Regions from separate parts of the Pseudomonas sp. CAM1A genome, predicted to be linked through region 3. Evidence: riboswitches for the same ligand, from Rfam matches in the RefSeq annotation. Region 3 holds a riboswitch; each other region holds the start of a gene.

Region 1 (6,690 bases), on a different contig from region 3:
CTGCATGGCGTCGGCATCGAGGACGATGATGCGGCCGTGCTTGACCGCGTCCATGTTGCGCGTGACCGGGTCGCTGCTCAGGAAGTCGAGTTTTTTCTGGTAGTCGTCGGCCGGGTAGCGACGGCGGTCCATGCGCGCGACGATCAGCCAGGTGGGGTTGGCTTTGACCAGGGTTTCCCAGCCCACAGTAGGCCATTCTTCGCTGGACTCGACCACGTTGCGCACGCCGAGGGTCTGCAGCATGTAGTCGGCCACACCCTGGCGGCCGGCGACATAGGGGTCGGTCTTGAGGTCGGCACTGGAGAACCAGAACAGCGCGCTGGTGTGCGCCAGGTCCTGGCCGGCCAGGCGCTGCCTGGCCTGTTCCAGCTGGCCCTGAAGCTCGGCATTCAGGCGCGCGCCACGCTCCTGCACGTCGAAGATCTCCGCCAGCTGGCTGACGCTCTTGTAGATGCTCTGCACCTTGAACGGCTGCAGGCGGGTGCCGTCGGCGCCCACCAGGTTGTCCTTGCCCTCGCAGTCCGAGGGCAGCAGGTAGGTGGGGATGCCCAGCTCCTGGAACTGCTCGCGGGTGCCGACCGCGCCCTGGGCGCCGATCATCCACTCGAACTGCGCCGTCACCAGTTGCGGACGCTTGCCAACCACCGCCTCGAAGCTCGGTTCGTTGTCAGCCAGGCGCGGGACCTTGTCGTTCTGCGCCTTGAACTCCGGCAGCACGTTGTTGAACCACAGCGAGGTGCCCGCCAGCCGCTCACCCAGGCCCAGGGCATAAAGCAACTCGGTACCGGCCTGGCCGACGGTCACCGCCCGTTGCGGGGCCTGGGTGAAGGTCTGCGGCATGCCGCAGTTGTCGACGGTCAGCGGGTACTGGGTGGCGCTGGCGTGGGCCAGGCCCGACAGGGACAGGCCGGCGAGGAGGGCGGCAAGGCGGTGCGGCATGGTGAGGCGATCTCCTGGGTGGTGCACGGAATGGCCCACGGACAGGCATCGCCCGGCAGCCTGCGCAAGCACGCGGCCAGGGGCGGATGACCATCCCGGACACCCCGCCGGTTGGTGAATGCGTGCCGGCAGGTCTCCTGACTGGTGCGTCCAGGCCGGCGCCAGCCTTCCCGGGTCGGCAGACCCAGTGGCATCGATGGCGCAGGCTCGGCACCTACAGTTGCGGGGGCAGTTCCCTTTGGATCGCCAGTGGCGAGCCCGGGATTCCCTTTTGATTCCGTGTGGAAACCGGCGGGCGGCATGGTAGATCATCGGGCTGTCGGGTGAAAACGCTTTTACAGGTACTTGAGCCAGGCGATATCGCGCCGGCGCGCTTTCAGCCGGGCGAACCAGCGCACCGGCAGGTACAGCGCAAGCGGCAGCAGCACGGCGCTCAGCCATACCGCCCCGATGCCATCGAAACCGAAATAGCGGCCCTGGTTCAGGCCGAACAGCGCCACGCAGGCCACGTACAGCAGCTTGAGCGCATACAGGTGCAGCAGGTAGAAGAACATCGGCGCTGCACCAAACACCGCCAACGGGCCGATCCAGCGGGCGTCGCCGGCCCGCTCGAAACCGCGCAGCAGGAGCAGGCCGACGCCGAGGGTCAGGGCCAGGAACAGCAGCGACGGTGGATACTTGGTGATATTGAAGAAGCTCATCAGCGTCTGCCCGACGCTGGCGTAGAGGCTCCAGGGGGCTTCGCCGTAGCCATTGAGCAGGCGCAGCGCGCCGAACCCCAGCAGCAAGGCGGCGCCGGCCCATAGCAGGCGCTGCTGGCGCTTGCCGGCGTCGCTGCCCCGGGCGAACCACGGGCCGAGCCCATAGCCCAGGGCGATCACGCCGATCCACGGCAACAGCGGGTAGGACGTGCGCAGGCGCAGGTGTTCGCCCACCTCCAGCCAACTGCGCTCATGCAGGATCGCCCATGGCACATGCAGCGCCGATTCAGGTCCGAAGTGCAGGCCATCTAGCAGGTTGTGACCGGCGACAATCAGCGCGCCGAGGGCGAGCAGCGCCGGGCGCGGCAGCCACACCAGCAGCGACAGGGCGAGCATGCTCAGGCCGATGGCCCAGATCACCTGCAGGTAGATCACGCTCGGTGGCAGCTGGAAGGTCCAGGCGAAGTTGACCAGGGTGAATTCCAGCACTACCAGGAACAGACCGCGCTTGAACAGGAACACCGAGACATCGCCACGGCCCTGGTGCTTTTCGCCATACAACCAGGCCGATAGCCCGGTAAGCAGCACGAACACCGGCGCGCACAGGTGCGCCAGGGTGCGGCTGGCGAACAGGCCGGGTTCGGTGGCGTCGATCGCATCGATGGTCATCGGGTCGCTGACCTGGCGGTGCAGGAAGAAGGTTTCGCGCACGTGGTCTAGCAGCATGAACAGGATCACCAGGCCGCGCAGGGCGTCGATGCTTTGCAGGCGTTGGGTGGGGAGGGCGGGTGGAGAGTTGGTCATCGAGGAGTGATCGCAGGCTGGAAAGACTTTCGAGTGAAACGTTATCTTATTTCATTTTTCTGTGCTCTGAATACTGGATTGTATTGGCGCTGCGAACGCCTTTGCAGGCAATCCACCGTAGCACGCCGCCCAGCGCTGGGCGGCGTTGTGGCTTTTGGGGTTGTTGTACTTACGAGCGCCTTAATCCACCATCCAGCCGATCTCGCCCTCCACCAGTGTGCCGCCATGGCTGGTGGTATCGCCTTGGCGCGCAACGGCCCGACCTTCGATGGCATGGTTCGCCGACCCCGTTTCGATGACGGCCCCACAACTGATCCTGTCGCCCACGCAGGCAACCGCCCTGCCATTGATCAATGTGGCCGAATGACCTGAGACGACCTCGCCTGCGCCATGCAGGGGGCAGTCATGCTGGTGACCTACCAGAACGATGGGTTTCATCACGTGTGCTCCTTTCTTGCCTTGGGTATAGGGGGTGGCGCGGCTTCTTCTCCGGACGGCTACCGGGTTCGAAGTGCCAGGCCAGTGTTGGCGAGCAGGCGTTTCCGGACCGCTGGGAATGTCGGCTTCGCGGATGATCTCAGCTTCATGGCTGGTCGATACTTTTGGCCTCACAGGTGGTATCCCTCTCGGCATCTGGCTTTTGAGTTTCACTCTTGGGTCGACGTGGAGACGTTCGGCGCTTCCTCTCCGGTCGTTTGCCTGGGCGTATGGCCCAGAGGTAGGCGTTTTCCCGCAACCGCTCCTGAATATGGGGTGGGTAATCATCAACGGTGGTCAGTGCCGGGACGGGCTTCCCCGGCAGGCCGGCTTCACGGATGATCTTTGGCCAACGAGGTTTCCAGCACAGCAGGAGACTCACCCAGTGGCCTGTTCCGATGATCAGGAAGGCGGGAGAGAGCAGCAGCAGGCCGCATTTGAGGACGCGCGAGGAACTGCGGAAGTAGTGGGTCAGGCCTTCGAACTGAGGCGTAAAGGCTTGCCAGGGCCAGGGGAAGTGCGAGGTGATGTGGGGAGATGGTAGCCCCTCCGGGCCCTCATCCATGAAACGACGGATAAACTCCCATTCGGCTTGAAGCTCTGTGAAGTTGTTCGCGGACTTGCCTACCCAGATCAGTTCGGGACGCAGCGTGCCGGTGAACACAGGCGACCAAGTGAGTTCCAGTGGCATGCCCATGCCACCTGGTGGTGCATATTTTTTATCAGAACCACTGGACGATACGCCGCTCCACGGCAGCGTGACGATCCCGCCGCAGTAGACAGGGCGATGGAGATAGACCTGTTGGGTGGTACGGTTGAAGCGTATCAACAAGTGGCGGGAGGTGAACATTTCCAACCGCGTTAAACGCAGGCCATACATCAGATAAGGCACTGCGAGGGTTAAAGATATGCCAAGAAAGAAAAGTGTCATGAATAATTGCTCGCCATATGGCTTGCCATTAGATATTAAGTGGTTAAGCTTTTCTATCCCGCCAATGGCTATCCCTAAGTTAAATGCTGCTGAAATTATAATCGTCAAAGAAAGTATAGAGATCAGTCCGCGCTTATCCTCCCACATGCCGCAGCGCATTTCGAGAACATGCTCATTGTACAGGTAGACAGGGCCGCGGCTTTTTGGGGTGTCGCATACTGATTTTTTTGCGGCTGCAACGTATTCTTCGTCTTCGCTTTCGTATACCCCTCTTTTCTTGATTGTCTTGTTCTGTTTTTCAAAGGCTTCGCGCTCTTCTTTTGGGTCAATGGAGGCCAGCCATGCGAACCACTCAATAAAATACATTAAATCACCTCGCTCATAGCATTGAACAGCGCTTCGAGCTCTTCGGCGTCCTTCACGTATCCTTTATTGGGTGATTTAAGGCGGAAGCAGCATTTGCTACACCATTTTTCCAATGCGTCGTCATCGATAATGAGTAAGGTGATAGTGGTACCGAGTACAATAGCGCCGCCTATCCAGTTCAAGCGGCTCAGAAATATCATGGCGGCACGGTTCGCGGCTAGTCGTGCGGAAAGAGTGGAAAGGGTAGCGTATAAGCTGCTTCTCCAAGTTTGATTGGCACTCATTGATAGCCATTGAAAAAACGCACTCGCCTGTGAAAATGCAATTCCCCCCTGCCCTAGAAGTAGAGCGATGGTGGCGCTTCCTCTAAGGCCGTAGGCTGCTGCAAGCGTTGATTTGGATCTGGCCTCTGCTGCTTTAGCGTCGGAGAAGTCCCACGCAATACTGACCATCCCTCCCACCGTCGCCAATCCCGCCCCCCACAGCCGATAGCGCCCCAGGCTGATGTCCGCTCCCCGCGCAATCGCGCTGTTCCGCCCGACGCCCAGCAGAGTCTGTTCGGTCCCCACCGCCAGTAGCTCGAACCCCGCCGCCGCACTGGCCAATCCAGCGGCCACCACCTCGCTCCAGAAGCGCCGGTCCTTGTTATCCCGCTGCCCCTGCAACAGGAGCAGCCCCGCCTCCAGCAGGAGCAGCCCACTGGCTAGCCGAAGCCGATAGAACGAATGAGCGTGAGCGCCCTGCAACGTCTCCACATAGACGCGATCAAGGCGTCGGACGATGGGGGCCGCCACCCGTCCTCGCGAGGGGGTGTCACCCTCGAGTGCGTGTTCGCTCAGGCGCAGGTTGAGGGCTTGCTCGCCCAGCGAGGCGATGAGGTAGGTGCCCAGGCGCCGGTACAGCAGGCGATCCATGTTGCCGGGGGCGCCGGCCTGCAGGCTCTGGCGCCCCAGTTGGCCCAGCCAGGCCAAGGCGCCGGCGGTGTTGAGGGCGCTGTGTTGGGCCAGCGCATCCAGGTGGCCGTCCACCCGGCTGAACTGCGAGGCGAGTTCCTTGGCGTACTTGAGCGAGGTGTCCACCTGCTGCCAGTGGTCGTATTCCGGCGGCAGCGCTTGCAGGGCCTGACGTGTCTGCTCCAGCACCTCGGCAATGGCGCGCTGGTTGAAGACGAAGGAACGCAGGGCCAGGTTGTCGGGCGTCAGCGTGTCGGCATGCCACCACTGGGCGAGCAGCCGTGCCCCGGCTGGCACGCCCTCCATGCCGACCACGCAGAGCCCGGTCTGGTGAGCGAAGCACAGCCCGCTGCCCAGGTCGTTCTCGTCGTAGTAGGCCAGGGCCGCGAGCAGTTGCTCAGATTGCAGCCAGACGAGATGGTCGTCGGCCCGCACGTCGGCCAGGCGCTGCGCCTCGAGGCCGTGGGATTCGAACCAGGCAAGCTGGTCGTGCATGGCCTTGAGGTCGACGTGTGGCAGGTAACGCGCTTCGAATTGCCGGGCGAACTCGCCGTTGTTCGCACGGGCCTCCAGGTCCTGCCGCCTGAGTGCGCCTGCGGTGTCGAGAATGCCTTCCTTGGCCTGCGCCCACCAGGCGGCCATCTGCGGGTTGGCGCCTTGGTCGGCACCGGCGAGGTGAGCACGCATGGCCTCTTTGTGACGGTCGACCAGCGCGGCGACCTTGCGCTCGCTGAATTGCTGATGCAGTTCGGTGAAGGCCTGGGCGACCAGCACTTTGCGCTCGTTGCTGGGGCCGGGTTTTCCCGCGACCGACTCTGAGGCCTCCAGCCAATCCTTCAGGTACTCCATGCCCGCGTTGCGCCAGGCATTGAGTTGCTGGGTGATGCCGATGGCATCCTCCACCACCACCGCGATGCCACGGGCCTCGGGTTTGCCGGCAACCGGGCCCAGCATGTACCGGGCCGCTGTCAGCGAATGGACGCTGGTTTCACTGAACAGCTGGTTGTCCAGCAGCTTGCGCAATGAGCTGTCGGTTTCCGCAGCGAAATCGGCGACCAGGTCCAGTTGGTCATGGCGCAGCACATAAGGCCTGGGCGTCGGGCAGCCAAGGCCGGTGAAGGCGGCGACATCCACTGCCGGCAGCCTGTCGCGTCGACGCAGCAGTTGCTGCTGGGCCGCTTCGGTCAGCGGGTCGGGGCTGTAGAACAGGCGCAGCTCAGCCAGGTCTTCGAGGTCATGGACGTTGAACGCCAAGGCCGTGTTGCGAATCATGTCGCGCAGGGTGTGGGCGTCTGTGGCGTCCGGCTCGGACTGCCCGGGGGCAACCAGCGACAATGAACCGTTCGCCGCAATGTGATAGGGCAGGTGCAAGCTGTGCTGCCCGCTGCGCTTGCGTTTCTCCATGACGTACAGGAAGCCTTGGCGCAGTGGCCGAATGGCATAGTCGGCATGCTGGAGCGTGGCAACGCTGTAGGGATGGCGCAGGTGTTCGGGCAGGCTGGGCAAGCGCAGGCGTTGG
Region 2 (6,690 bases), on a different contig from region 3:
TGTACATCTACCCCAACGGCTGCAAGCTCGACGACAGCATCCACGCCGCCGAGGAAATCGGCATGCGCTTCCACGCCGCCCGCGGCAGCATGAGCGTGGGCCGCAGCCAGGGCGGCCTGCCGCCTGACTCTGTGGTGGAAAAGGAAAGCGACATCCTCAAGGAATCCCAGCGCCTGATCGAGGACTACCACGACGCCAGCCATGGCTCGATGCGGCGCGTGGTGGTGGCGCCCTGCTCGCCGTTCTCGGTCAGCCGCGACCTGATGCGCGAGGCGGCGGTGCTGGCCCGCGAGTACGGTGTGTCGCTGCATACCCACCTGGCCGAGAACGTCAACGACATCGCCTACAGCCGCGAGAAGTTCGGCATGACCCCGGCCGAATACGCCGAGGACCTGGGCTGGGTCGGCCACGATGTCTGGCATGCCCACTGCGTGCAGCTGGACCAGCACGGCATCGAGCTGTTCGCCCGCACCGGCACCGGGGTCGCCCACTGCCCGTGCTCGAACATGCGCCTGGCCTCAGGCATCGCGCCGATCCGCAAGATGCGCGACCACGGCGTGCCGGTGGGGCTGGGGGTCGACGGGTCGGCATCCAACGACGGCGCCAGCATGATCGGTGAAGTACGCCAGGCCTTGCTGCTGCAACGGGTCGGTTTCGGCCCGGATGCGATGACCGCCCGCGAAGCGCTGGAAATCGCCACCCTGGGCGGCGCCAAGGTGCTCAACCGTGACGATATCGGTGCCCTGGCACCGGGCATGGTCGCCGACTTCGTCGCCTTCGACCTTGGCCATGTGGCCTATGCCGGCGCCCTGCACGACCCGCTGGCGGCGCTGGTGTTCTGCACCCCGACCCACGTCGACACCAGTGTGATCAACGGGCGTGTGGTGGTTCAGGACGGGCGCATCGCCACCGTCGACTTGCCGCGGGTACTGGAGCGGCACAACCAGCTGGCGCGGCAGCTGGTCAGCGGCGAGTAGCACAGCCGCTCCCGCGCCAAGCTTCGCGATCAGCTCGGGCCTGCTATGGAACAGCCATTTCCCTGAGCCGCCGCGCCAGTTCCAGGGCCACCCGCCCGCTGGCCGGCGTGGGCATCAGCTGGGTGAACGGGATATCGAGCATGCGGTTTTCGCGCACCGCCCGCAGGCTCGAAAGCACCGGGTCGCGGGTCAGCAGCTGACGCTTGCGGCTGGCCGGCGACCACAAGGCGTCGGCCAGCAGGATCACATCAGGGTCGCTGCTCAGCAATGCCTCGCGGTTGATCGTCACGCGGTACTGGTCGATCCCGGCAAGCACATTGCGCGCCCCGGCTGCGGCCAGCAACGGCGTGACGAACCCACGTCCGCCCTCGCTGTCCAGCCCCCGCACCTCGCTGTCGAGGTAGAACACCGACAGCGGCTTGCCGTTGGGTGCGATCGCCCTGGCCTGCGCCAGGTCGGTCTCCATCGCCTCGATCAATGCCTGCGCCCGCGCCTGCCTGCCCAACAGTTCGCCGAGCACAGTCAGGTCACGCCGGACATGGCCGTAGTAGTCCAGCGAGTGGCCGTTACAGGCCGACTCGAGCAGGTAGGTGGCAATCCCGTTGCCGGCCAGCCTGCTGCGCGAGGTGATCCCATCGCCAAAGGCCGTGGCGAATCCGCCGACTACCAAATCCGGCCTTTGCGCGTACAGCACCTCGCTGGCCGGATACTCGCGGGCGATCACCGGCACACCCTGGTAGCGGCCCTGCTTGTAGGCGGCGCCGTTGTCGTCCAGGTAGGCCACCCCGACCATCGACGGCCCCGCGCCGAGGGCGAGCAGCAGGTCGGCCGCATGCTGGTTGAGCGCGACGATGCGTGCAGGCGCCGCAGCGGGCCGTTGCCAGTCCTGCCCGCAGTTGCGAAAGCTGTCGGCCAGGGCCGGTGTGCCACAGCACAAGGCCAGCGACAGCAGCCAGGCTTTACGCATCGCACGCCCCTCCCTTGATCAACAGTCCTTCGGCGATCCTTCCGCCCTCTAGATGCGTTTCCACCAATTCCTCTACCTCCCGATCATCACGTACCCGATACCAGCAGCCGTCCGGGTGCACCGTCAACACGGGCCCCAGATTGCAGGGAAACTGGCAACCGGTGCGGGTCAGCAACACGCCGCCCGGGGTCTCGATCAGGTCACGCTCCAGCAACCGCCGACGCAGGCGTTTCCACAGCGGCAAGGCGCCGCGCCGCACGCAGCGTGGGCCGGTGCAGAGGAACACCTGGCGGGCATGCTCGGGCACCCGCGACCAGTCCGGGTCGCTGGCCACCGCATTGACCTGGTCGCACGCCAGGTGGCGGACAGGTTCGCCGATGCTGGCACAGGCTACTCGCGCATCCAGGCCGCGCCGTCCCAGGGCCTGGGCCGTGACCCAGACGCCGGCCCGAGCTTGCGCCAGGCGCCCCAGCTCATCGCGCAGCCAGTCAAGGTAGGCGCTGTCCGAGGTGGGTTCCAGATCCACCACCAGCAGGCGTTCCACGCCCTGGTCGAGGGCCTCGCGGATCACCGCCCAGAGCCCGTCGAACCCCTCCAGGGTGTCGATGATATCCCGGCCCGCCTCGCGGCCACGCAGGTCGCGAATCTCGGCGCCGAAAGCTTCGGCCGCCGAGCCGGCACCCAGGCCGGGGCCGACGAACAACACGCGCTGGTAGTCCATGCTCACGCCCCTCAGAAGGTGTAGGTGTAGCGCAGTTCGCTGGTGAACGGCCGCCCGAGGTTGTCGACGTTGCTCGCCCGACTGGTGACATAGTCACGGTCGAACAGGTTCTCCACCAGCAGGCTCAGCCGGTGCTGGCGGGCGCCGTCCAGGTAGCGGTAGGCATCGGCGTCGACCACCGAGTAATGGCCGTAGTCGACGCCTTTGGAGCTGACCACGTCGCGTATGTAGCGAATGGCGCCCCCGGCCCCCCACATGCGGTCCGCCGATTCGTAGCCGAGCCGCGAACGGGCGAAGAAACTCGGCACGTCGTTGATCGTTGCCCCGGTGCGCGACTCGGTGAGGTTGCGGGTCATGTCGGCCTGCAGGCTCCATTGGTCGTCGAGCTGGATACGCGCATCGGCCTCGAAACCACGCATCTGCACCTGCCCCTGGCCGTTGACCCATTGGCTGCCGTCCAGGGTGATCAAGTCGGTGATCTTGCGTCGGAACACGGTGACGCTGGCGTTGAATTCACGCCCCAGCGGCAGACCGTGGTAGTCCAGGCCAAGCTCGGCATTGCGGCTCTTCTCGGGTTTGAGGTCACGGTTGCCGATCTCGTCGCCGGGCTCGTTGACGAACAACTGCTCGGCGTTTGGCAACTTGTAGGCGCTGCCATACTGGCCGCGCAGTTGCCAGTTGTCGTTCAGGTCGTACAGCGAGGTGAGCATGCCGACGGTGGCGCTGTCGCCGCCGCTCATGGCCTCATGGCGCAGGCCGAGGCTAGGGTGCCAGTTGGGCAAGGCCTCGATCCTGGGTCGCAGTTGGGCGTACAACGCATTGGCCTGGGCCTTGTTGTCATCGATCACCAACACGTCGTCCTGGCCCTTGAACCACTGGTTGTCGGAACCGAACACCAGCACGTGGCCGCCGTCGAGCTCGGCCTTGCCCTCGGCCTGCACGCCCCAATCGGTGAAGCCCCAGTAGTCGTTGTGGTTGACCACGTCGCGGCTGCCGTCGGCGCGGTTGTTGATGCGGGTGTAGCGGGTGTCCCAGTCGTTGACGTGGCCCTTGACGAAGTAGCTCAGGCGCTCGCTGACGCGCTGTTCGAAGGTGGCCGTGGCGATCTGCTGCACGCGATCATTGGTGGTCTTGTAATTGTTCACCGGTCGGGCGAAATCGAGGTTGGCGTCGGTGTACTGGTAGAACAGCTCCAGCCGCGCATCGTCGCCAAAGGCCTGGATCGCCTTGCCGCCGAAGGTGGTCACCTCGTAGCCGCGTTTCTTGTCGCTGACGTTGCCGCTGTAGTCGCGGTTGCGAAACGGCTGGTAACCGTCGGAGACGTTGTGGCTGACATAGGTCAGCAGGCCCAGGTCGCCGAAGCCATTGCTGAAGATTCGCTCGACGCGGGCGTCCTTGCTGCTGCCGGCGAAGCTGTCCAGGCCCAGGTTGACCTCACCTGAAGCCTGACGGCGTTGCGGGCTACGGGTGACGATGTTGATCACCCCCGCCACGGCCTGGGTGCCAAACAACAGGCTCTGGCCGCCCTTGAGCACCTCGATGCGCTCCACCGCGTTGGCCGGCAGGGTGTCCAGGTACAGGCCGCCGTACAGGCGGTTGTTCAGGCGTACACCGTCGAGCAGGATCAATGTGTCGTCGTTGCGCCCGCCGAGCAGCGAGTAGCTGCCGTAGTCGAACGGTCCGTTCTTCGGCGCGACGTAGAAGCCGGGGATGAACATCTGCATCACCCGGGTGATGTCGGCGCCGGGGCCGGCGCGCTCGATCTGCTCGCGGCTGACGATCTCGACCTTGCTGCCGTACTGGGCCATGGCGGCGACCGTGGTCGACTCTACCGACGGCGCGGCAACGATCTGCTGGTCGAGGATCAGGGGGGTGTTTTCGGCCAGTGCCAGGGGACTGGCCAGACAGCCCAGGAACAGGGTCCGGGCCGTGGGGAAACAACGTTGGGAGTGAATCACAGCAATCATGCTCTTCTCGAAAGTGACTTTCGCAGAAGCACGCAGGAGCACGGATCGCGCACACGCCAATACCGGCCCATGCCCGCCCACCGCAGGAGTTTGCCTACAACATTCCAGGCCGGTCTCCGGGCTCGCAAGACAAGATGCCTTCACCTTCCCATGACCCGCGGGCCACAGTGGTCTGTCGAAGGCATCACTTGCATACCGTTGCGGGGGCAGCACCGGACTGGCGCGAAGCGCGTACCGGTTTCCCGTTTCACCCCATACGCGGCGGCATGGGGCACCTGAAATCGGTCGGCATCTGAACACCTGGGGCCAATGGGCGTCAAGCGAGGCGGGTGAATCGTTTCGAATGTTTTTTATCGGCCGTTCACTCTAGGCAGATGTGTCAAAAGTTGTAGAATCCGCACGCCTAAACTATTCCCATTCCCTTCGAGCTTTGCCGATGAAGCTGGCCCGCCACACACGATCGCAAGTCGCCTGGGTGCTGTATTTCAGCATCCTGTTCGGCTCGTTGCTGTGCGCCATGGGCCATGGGCAGATGGCCGGGCTGCGCCTGGCCGGCCTGGACGACGCCGCCTGGTGCGCGGCCGACAGCAGCGGCGTGTTCAAGGGCGACCAGGACATCACCGACCCGGTGCTGCCCGCGAGCGGCGACTGCGTGATCGCCAGCCTGTTCAGCGCCATCCTGCTGGCGGTGTTCTTCGGCTTGCTGGCCCTGCTCGCCGGGGAGTCGAGCAAACCCTTACCCAGACAACCCGCGCCGCGCCTGCCCAAGCAGCGCTGGCCACTGGTCAATCCCCGCGCCTCCCCCGCTTCGCTTCTCTCGCTCTGACATCGCCACGCCCTCGTGCTGCCTGATCGGCAGCGGGCGTGCGCTCACCGATTTCAGCCAGGAAGCCTTGCATGTTCCGCATGACCACTCTGGCGCTGCTCGTTGGCAGCGCAACCTGCGCCTGGGCGCAGGATGACACCCTCACCCTGCCCGCCAGCAACGTCACGGCCACGGCCGAGCAACCCAAGGAGGCGACCAGCCTCGACCTCGACCGGCCCATCGAAAGCGGCTCGCGCCTGAACCTCAGCGCCCGCGAGAACCCCGCCTCGGTCAGCGTCGCCGACCGCAAGACCATGCAGCGCATCGGCGCGCGCAATTTCCAGGACGCCGCCAACGCCCTGCCGGGAGTCAACGCCTCGGCACCACCCGGCTGGGGTGGCTATGTGTCGTATCGCGGCTTCAACGGCGCCCAGGTCAGCCAGCTGTTCAACGGCATCAACCTGCAGTACGGCGCCGCCGGGCGCCCGGTCGGGGCGTGGATCTACGACCGCGTCGAACTGCTCGGCGGGCCGTCGTCTTTCCTCAACGGCAGCGGCGCCGTCGGCGGCAGCCTGAACATGATCACCAAGCTGGCCAACCGCGACGAGGATACCTTCGAAGGCCGTGTCAGCTATGGTCGCTACGACACGATGGAAACCTCGGTCGGCTTCAACAAGGCGCTCAACAGCGGCGACGGGCCGCGCCACTATGCGCGGCTCGACTACAGCCGCACCAGCACCAATGGCTACATCGACCGCCAGGAGAACGGGGCCGGCAACCTGGCCTTCTCGCTGCTCAGCGACATCAACGACCAGCTGTCGCACACCCTGGCCATCGAGTACCTCGAAGAGCAGGAAGACAGCCCCTACTGGGGCGCGCCGGTGCTGCAACCGGCCAGCGGCACCCTGCACATCGACAAGCATAAGCGCTTTGACAACTACAACGTCGAGGACGGCCGCTACGAGCAGCGCACCCGTTGGCTGCGCTCGATCACCGACTACCGCATCGACGACAGCAACCAGTTGCGCAACACCTTCTACCACTACAACGGCCAGCGCGATTACCGCAACCTCGAGGTGTACCGCTACAACCCCGGCAACACCGCCATCGCCCGCTCCGGCGGCTACCGCCAGCGCCACGACCAGGAGGTCAACGGCAACCGCATCGAGCTGACCCACCAGGGCCAGCTGTTCGGCCTGGCCAGCGACTGGGCGTTCGGCGTGGACTACAACCGCAACCAGCAGACCGCTTAC
Region 3 (6,690 bases):
ACGGTGTTGGCGGCGATGCGTTCACCGTTGTCCAGCAGCACGCCGCCGCCATCCACCGAGGCCACCGTGGCGCCGCAGACCCACTCGATCCCCAGCGCCGCCGAGGCCTGTTCGATGGCCGGGCGGATGCCGTCGCCCAGGGCGGCGCCGATCTTCGCGCCGCGGTCGATCACGACGATGCGCGGCTTGACCTTGTCGCCAAGGATCGCCCGCAGCCGGCTGGGCAGCTCGGTGGCGGTCTCGATCCCGGTGAAACCGCCACCGGCCACCACCACGGTATTACGCGCGGGGCTGTCGGGGCGGGCGGCCAGGGACTTGAGGTGTTCTTCCAGGCGGGTGGCCGAGTCGATCTTGTCCACATCGAAGGCGTGCTGGTCGAAGCCTTCCAGCGCCGGGCGGTTGAGCAGGCTGCCGCAGGCCATGATCAGGCGGTCGTAACCCAGCTTGGCCTCGATGCCACCCGCTTGCCGGTAGGCCACCTGCTGGTTGGCCTGGTCGATGTGGTAGGCCGTGCCTTTGACGAAGCGCACGTTGACCGCGTCGAATACCGCCTGCAAGGGCGCGGCCATGGTGTGTACGTCGGGTTCGTAGAAGCGTGGGCGGATGTGCAGCTCCGCCTGGGGTGCGAGCACGGTGATCAGCACGTCGTCGCGTTTGTGCAGGTCGAGCAGGCGGGCGGCGCCGAGGGCGCTCCACAGCCCGGCGAAGCCTGCGCCGATGATCAGGATCTGTTTCATGAGGGGCTCCTGGATGCCGCGATTGTCGATGTTGTCGCTGCGGCAGTGGAAAAAGGGTACGCCTTGTGGGTGAGCCTGGATTGTGGCCCGACAGGCGTGTGCAGATGCTAAGCGCGCCCTTGGTCTGCCCCTAGGCCAAAGAACCCTGGATTTCGGCCAGCGGCACGCTGCGGGCGAAGCGTGCCCGATAGTCCCGCGGGGTCACCGCCAGGTGGCGCTGGAACGCCAGGCGCATGCGCTCCTCGCTGCCGAACCCGCACTGGCGGGCGACCTGCTCGATATGCTGGTCGGCGTTTTCCAGCAAGCGGCGCGCCGCCTCCAGGCGGAACACCTCGATGGCCTTGGCCGGGGTGCGCCCGGTCTTGTGCTTGTACACCCGGGTGAAATTGCGCAGGCTCATGCGCGCCTGCTCGGCCAGCCGCTCGACCGTCAGCCGCGGGTCGCCCAGGTGCTCGCTGAGCCATAGGTGCAGGGTTTCGAAGGTGTCGCTGTCCTCGCCCTGGGCCTTGAGCAGTTCGCTGAATTGCGCCTGGCCGCCGGGGCGCTTGAGAAATACCACCAATTCGCGAGCCACCTGCATCGCCACCTCGCGGCCACAGTCAGCTTCGACCAGGGCCAGCGCCAGGTCGATGCCGGCGCTGACTCCGGCCGAAGTCCACACCTGATCCTGCTGCACGAAGATCGACTCGGCATCCACCTCGATGGCCGGGAAGCGTCGGTGCAGGGCATCGCACATCGCCCAGTGGGTGGCGGCGCGGCGGCCATCGAGCAGGCCGGCGGCGGCCAGCAAGAAGGTGCCGCTGCACACCGAAGCGGTGCGTCGGGCGCGTTGGGCAGCCTGGGCCAGCCAGGCGACCAGCTCGGTGTGATCGGGGAGGGTGCGGACGATTTCCGGCGCGCCGGGTACGACCAGTGTATCGAAGGGCTCGTGCAGCCAGGGGGCCAGTGGCTCGGTGGCGACGGCCAGGCCCTCGGCGGTGGCCACCAGGCCCCCCTCGAGGCTGGCGGTGACCACCCGGTAGCCGGCTAGGCCACGCGCGGCGCGGGCCTTGGTCGCGGCCCAGAACACTGTCTGCGCGCCGGTGAGGTCGAGCAGGCCCATCTGCGGGTAGGCGAGGAACAGCAGGGTGCGCGGCTGGTCAAGCGCGTGCACGGGTGCTGTGGGAATCTGCGGGATGTCGGTCATGGCACGCTGCTTGTAACGGAGGCGTAGAGCTAAGTCGAGCATCTGACGCGGCGCCGATCAAGCACCGCGCGACAGGCGCAGGCGTCGAGGCTATGCACGAACAGCGTGGGAGCGGGCTTGACCCGCGAACACCGGCTGAGCCGGTGCCATGCATCGCATCGCGGGGCAAGCCCGCTCCCACGCAGCCCCAGTTAGATCAATGATCTACGTTCTTGAGCCTGAGTGCGCAACGCCTGCCTCAGAAGCTGTAGTCCACCGTGGCGAAATACGAGCGCGGCGCGCCCAGCAGCCACTGTTCGCCGCTGTAGCTCGACTGGGCATACGCGCGATCGAACAGGTTGTTCACCTGCAGGCCCAGGCGCACGTCGGGCAGCACCTGCCAGCCGATGTTGGCATCGACCACGGTGTAGCCCGGCACGCGCTGGTCATTGGCGGCGCTGGAATAGCGGGCGTCTACGTAGCGCAGGCCGATACCGGTGTCGACGCTTTGCCCGAAGCCTTTGCTCAGCCACAGGTTGGCGGTCCGACGTGGGACGTCCTGCGGGTGGTTGCCAGACCGGTCGTAGGAAACGCCTCGGCTGAGTTGAGTGAAATCATCGTACTTGGCGCGCACCAAGGCTGCATTGCCCGACAGCTGCCATTGGTTGCCCAGAGCCAGCTCCAGGCTTGCCTCCAGGCCGTCGGAGGTCTGTTGGCCTGCCTGCTGGCTGCGCTTGGAGACCACGTCGTACACCGGCAGCTTCTTCTTGACGATGTGGTAGGCCGCCACCGTCCATTCACCGCGTCCGTCCCAGAACCGTTGCTTGAGGCCGAACTCGGTCTGCTTGGCTTCGGTCAGTTCAAGGCGTTGCTCCGGGCGCAAGGTCAGCAGGTCACCGACACCATCCTCGCTGGTGGAGTATTGGCCGTACACGGACAGGTCGTCAGTCAGCGCGTACACCAGGCCGGCGCGCCAGTTGCCGCCACGCAGGCTCTGGTCTTCGCGAGTGTCCTTCACCAGGTCGTTGCGGTCGATGTGGTTCTGGTCGCGGCGTATGCCCGTGACCAGCGACAGGCGTTCGGTAAGTTGCGTGCGGTTTTCGGCGAACAGCGAGAAGGTGCTGGTTTTCGACAGCGTCTGCGGGCGCGTCGGATCGGCACTGTGGAACCCGCCGGGGGCCGGCCGCCAAGGGTCGAGCGGGTCGGTGTAGCCATCTTCGTAGGGCGAGTTGCTGTCGATGTTGAAGCGGATCTTGTTGTACTCGGCGCCCACCACGGTCTTGCTGGCCAGGCCGAACAGCGAGTGATCGAAGGTGAAGCTCTGGCGGTCGCCGATCTGCTCCTGGTTGTGCTTGATCTCCAGGAAACTGCCGCGTTGGATCACACCGGCATCCCAGGCGTATTCCTCGGCATTGCGCCAGTGGCGACGGCTCTTGATGTAGTACAGCTGGTTGCTGGCGCTGATGCTGTCGCTGATGTTCCAGTCGCTGGTCAGCCGTGTCCACTCATCGTGGTAGCGCTGCTGGTCATTGCTGACGTTGTAGTTCTTGTTGCGCACGCTGCTGCGCAGATGGCCGTCGATCAGCGGCGTGCCGTAGTAGTTGGCAGGTTGCGCGTCGCCACGTTCGTGGGACAGGGTGAAGCTCAGGTCGTCACTGGCATCGAAGCGCAGCGCGCCGGAGAACGCCAGGCTGCGCGAATCGGTGCGGTCGACCCAGCCGTTGCCTGCCTGTTGGTTCAGGGTGGCGCGGTAGCTCAGGCGCTCGCTCAGGCTGCCGCCGCTGTCCAGCCCCAGTTGCTGGCGGTCCCAGGAGCCATAGCCCAGGCGCAGGTGATTGCGGATATCACCGCTGAAGGGCTTTTTCGGAATCACGTTGACCGTTGCCCCGGTGGCGCCTTCGCCATACAGCACCGAGGCAGGCCCACGGATCACATCGATACGCTCGACCATCCAGGGGTCGACCGGGTAGGTGAGGGTGCCGGCGCCGGCGTACAGGCGCGCCCCGTCGAACAGGGTCATCACCGAACTCTGGCCGGTGAAACCGCGCGCCGACAAGCCGGTACCGCCATCGCCAGGGGTACCGATGAAGGTGATGCCCGGCGAGCGGGTCACGGCATCCTGCACCGTGGTGTTGTTGCGTTGCTGGATCTGCGCGGCGGTGATGCTGCTGGTGCTCGCCGGGGTTTCCAGGGCACTGAGGTTCAGGCGCGAACCGGCCTGGGTGGGGGTGGCCAGGTCGACGGCCTGCGGGTCGCGGCTATCGGTGATCGCCGTGGACGGCAGGGTGAGCGCAGGGCTGGGCTGCTCGTCGGCCAGCGCCGGCAGGGACACGGCCAGGCAGGCCGCCAGGGTGTGAAGCTTGTTGATACGGGACATGTCGTTCCACTGCTGCAGGAAAGAATGGATCCCGGTGGAAAACACGCAACGGCGAAGCGCGCGCAGGCGCGCACGCGAATACCGGCCTGCGCCCGCCCACCGCGGGTTGCCAAGTGAAGCCTCAGGCCGGTCTCCGGGCTTGCGAGGGGCATGAAACCTTCACCTTCCCATGCGTGTGCACAGTGGTCTGTCGAAGGGTTCGCTCGCTTACCGTTGCGGGGGCAGCGCCGGACTTGTCGTGGTAGCGACTCACCGGCTTCCCGTTTCACCTTGCGCGCGGCGGCGCAGGGCACCTGAAACTGGCGCGCATCTGACCACCGAACGGGCAGGGAGTCAATCGTCTGGATGGGCGGGCTGATTGTGGCTGAATCGCGGTTCAGAGCGGTTGCCGTCAGGCAGGTAATGTCTGCGGGCAGGCCCCGTGCATTGGCGCAGGCCGCGCAGGGCGCTACCATCGGCAGCCAGCCTCCTTATCCAACACCAACAAGCCAAGGACGCGTATGACCGAGCAAGCCCTGTCCCTGCAACAACTCGCCGCCCCCGAAGGCATCTGCTACGGCTGCGGCTGTTCCCACCCCAGCGGCCTGCATGTGCAGAGCCACTGGGACGCCGACGGCGTCCACCTGTGGTGCCGGCATACCCCCGATCCGACCTTCACCGGCTGGCCCGGCCTGGTCTACGGTGGTTTGCTGGCCATGCTGGTCGACTGCCATTCCAACTGGACTGCCATGGCCTGCCACTACCGTGCCGAAGGCCGCGAACCTGGCAGCCTGCCGCGCATCGACTGCGTCACCGGCCAGCTTGGCTTGACCTACCTCAAGCCCACGCCCATGGGCGTCGAGCTGCTGCTCAAGGCCCGGGTCGAGGGTGAGCTGGGGCGCAAGACACGGGTGATCTGCGAAGTCTGGGCCGGGGATGTACTGACCGTCACCGCCGATTCGGTGTTCGTGCGGGTCGATACCGAAAAGCTCAAGCGGCTGGCCCATGGCGACGCCTGAACCTTGCGTCGGCAGGGAGTGGCTGGCATTGTCGAATGTGACCCGGCTGCCCGACAGGATGTTGCCATGCCCTACCAGATTCGCCCGGCCCGTGACGAAGACTGCGTGGCCCTGAGCCTCGTCGGCCAAGCGACCTTCGCCCTGGCCAGCCCGCCCGATAGCGCGGTCAGCGCCCAGCAGCACTACATCGCCCAGCATCTCCAGCCTGAACATTTCCGGGCGCACCTGGAGCACGCGCACAAGCGGTTGCTGGTGGTCGAACGGGATGGCCAGGTGCTGGGCTACAGCATGCTCGATCTGGCGCCCGGCGAGCTGGGTATTGCCGAAGCCGATCAACTGGCGGAAATCTCCCGCTGCTATGTACTGCCTTGCGTTCATGGCACGGGCGCCGGCCAACTATTGCTCTCCATGACCCTCGCCCAGGTTGATGGCCAGGCGCGGCTTACCGTCAATGAACTGAACGCCCGAGCGATCCGTTTCTATCAGCGCAACGGCTTTCGCAAGGTGGGAGAGGCGATCTTCCCTTGCGGTGACGAGCGACACCGTGACTGGGTGATGATCAGGGTACCTGCGGGCTGCTAGAAGGCTTGCCTTGGCCATCGGGCGAGGAAAGGAACGCCACGTTTCAGGGGATCGCTGACAGGCCCTACATCAAATGCAGACGGACCTCATGCAGACTGTGGACCAGTCCTCTTCTGCTGTGTGCGTGCTGGAAATAGTCTTACGCCGCTTTCGCGACAGTCTGACATCTGAGCTCTCGTTTTCCTTGTGCAGTACCAGCACTGACCCGCTGCCGTGGTCATTGACGATGAGCAACAGCTATTTCCCGCAGGATCCCGTGCCAAGTTCTACCCGGCACAGGATCGCGAGCACAGCCCAGGAGCTTTCCATGCATGTCCGTTTCAACCGCAAGACCTTGCCGCTGGTCGGCCTGCTCATGATGGTGGGCGGTTGTACCACCGTGGTGGTGCCCACCGAACAGATCGAACTTACCCGTAGCGCCATCAACCGTGCCGTGGCCGCTGATGCAACCCAGTACGCTCCAGTGGAAATGCGCGCCGCCCAGGACAAGCTGGGCGCCCTGGATCGCGCTTTGGGCGAGAAGCGATTCGGCCAGGTCCGGCTCCTGGCCCAGCAGGCCGAGGCCGATGCCCGCCTGGCCGAAACCAAGGCGCGGGCGCAAAAGACCCAGGAGCAACTGAAGATCGAAGAGCAAGGGATCGAAGTGCTCAAGCAGGAAATGCTCGGCGAGCCTGATGCCGCCCCCACCCAGCCTGGCCAATGACAAGGAGCCGAACATGAACAGACCTACCCTGCTGCCAGCGCTGTCGGTGCTTGCCCTGATGCTTGCCGGTTGCGCCGCCACCCCTGAAAATCCGCACCTGCTGGAGGCTCGCGAAGCCTTTTCGGCGT

What was found. Region 3 has a riboswitch for cobalamin ahead of ABZO33_RS15610 (TonB-dependent receptor). Riboswitches for the same ligand answer to the same signal wherever they lie in the genome.
Region 1: it holds a riboswitch for cobalamin, as region 3 does, so the genes downstream of both, ABZO33_RS07215 (ABC transporter substrate-binding protein) here and ABZO33_RS15610 (TonB-dependent receptor) in region 3, are expected to answer to the same signal.
Region 2: it holds a riboswitch for cobalamin, as region 3 does, so the genes downstream of both, ABZO33_RS21780 (TonB-dependent receptor plug domain-containing protein) here and ABZO33_RS15610 (TonB-dependent receptor) in region 3, are expected to answer to the same signal.

The regions. Positions count from the first base shown of each region.
Region 1 is NZ_JBFNXP010000002.1:751,618-758,307, forward strand. Features, by position in the region: gene ABZO33_RS07215 (ABC transporter substrate-binding protein) at 1-939, opposite strand, end outside; cobalamin riboswitch at 1,049-1,247, opposite strand; gene ABZO33_RS07220 (DUF1624 domain-containing protein) at 1,275-2,444, opposite strand; gene ABZO33_RS07225 (PAAR domain-containing protein) at 2,625-2,882, opposite strand; gene ABZO33_RS07230 (DUF6708 domain-containing protein) at 3,028-4,218, opposite strand; gene ABZO33_RS07235 (T6SS effector BTH_I2691 family protein) at 4,218-6,690, opposite strand, start outside.
Region 2 is NZ_JBFNXP010000010.1:180,667-187,356, forward strand. Features, by position in the region: gene ABZO33_RS21765 (8-oxoguanine deaminase) at 1-977, shown strand, start outside; gene ABZO33_RS21770 (ABC transporter substrate-binding protein) at 1,021-1,944, opposite strand; gene ABZO33_RS21775 ((2Fe-2S) ferredoxin domain-containing protein) at 1,937-2,665, opposite strand; gene ABZO33_RS21780 (TonB-dependent receptor plug domain-containing protein) at 2,677-4,632, opposite strand; cobalamin riboswitch at 4,722-4,926, opposite strand; gene ABZO33_RS21785 (DUF2946 family protein) at 5,069-5,458, shown strand; gene ABZO33_RS21790 (TonB-dependent receptor) at 5,530-6,690, shown strand, end outside.
Region 3 is NZ_JBFNXP010000006.1:23,203-29,892, reverse strand. Features, by position in the region: gene ABZO33_RS15620 (NAD(P)/FAD-dependent oxidoreductase) at 1-737, opposite strand, end outside; gene ABZO33_RS15615 (GlxA family transcriptional regulator) at 868-1,923, opposite strand; gene ABZO33_RS15610 (TonB-dependent receptor) at 2,162-4,279, opposite strand; cobalamin riboswitch at 4,386-4,591, opposite strand; gene ABZO33_RS15605 (PaaI family thioesterase) at 4,780-5,277, shown strand; gene ABZO33_RS15600 (N-acetyltransferase family protein) at 5,344-5,859, shown strand; gene ABZO33_RS15595 (DUF4398 domain-containing protein) at 6,167-6,562, shown strand; gene ABZO33_RS15590 (OmpA family protein) at 6,576-6,690, shown strand, end outside.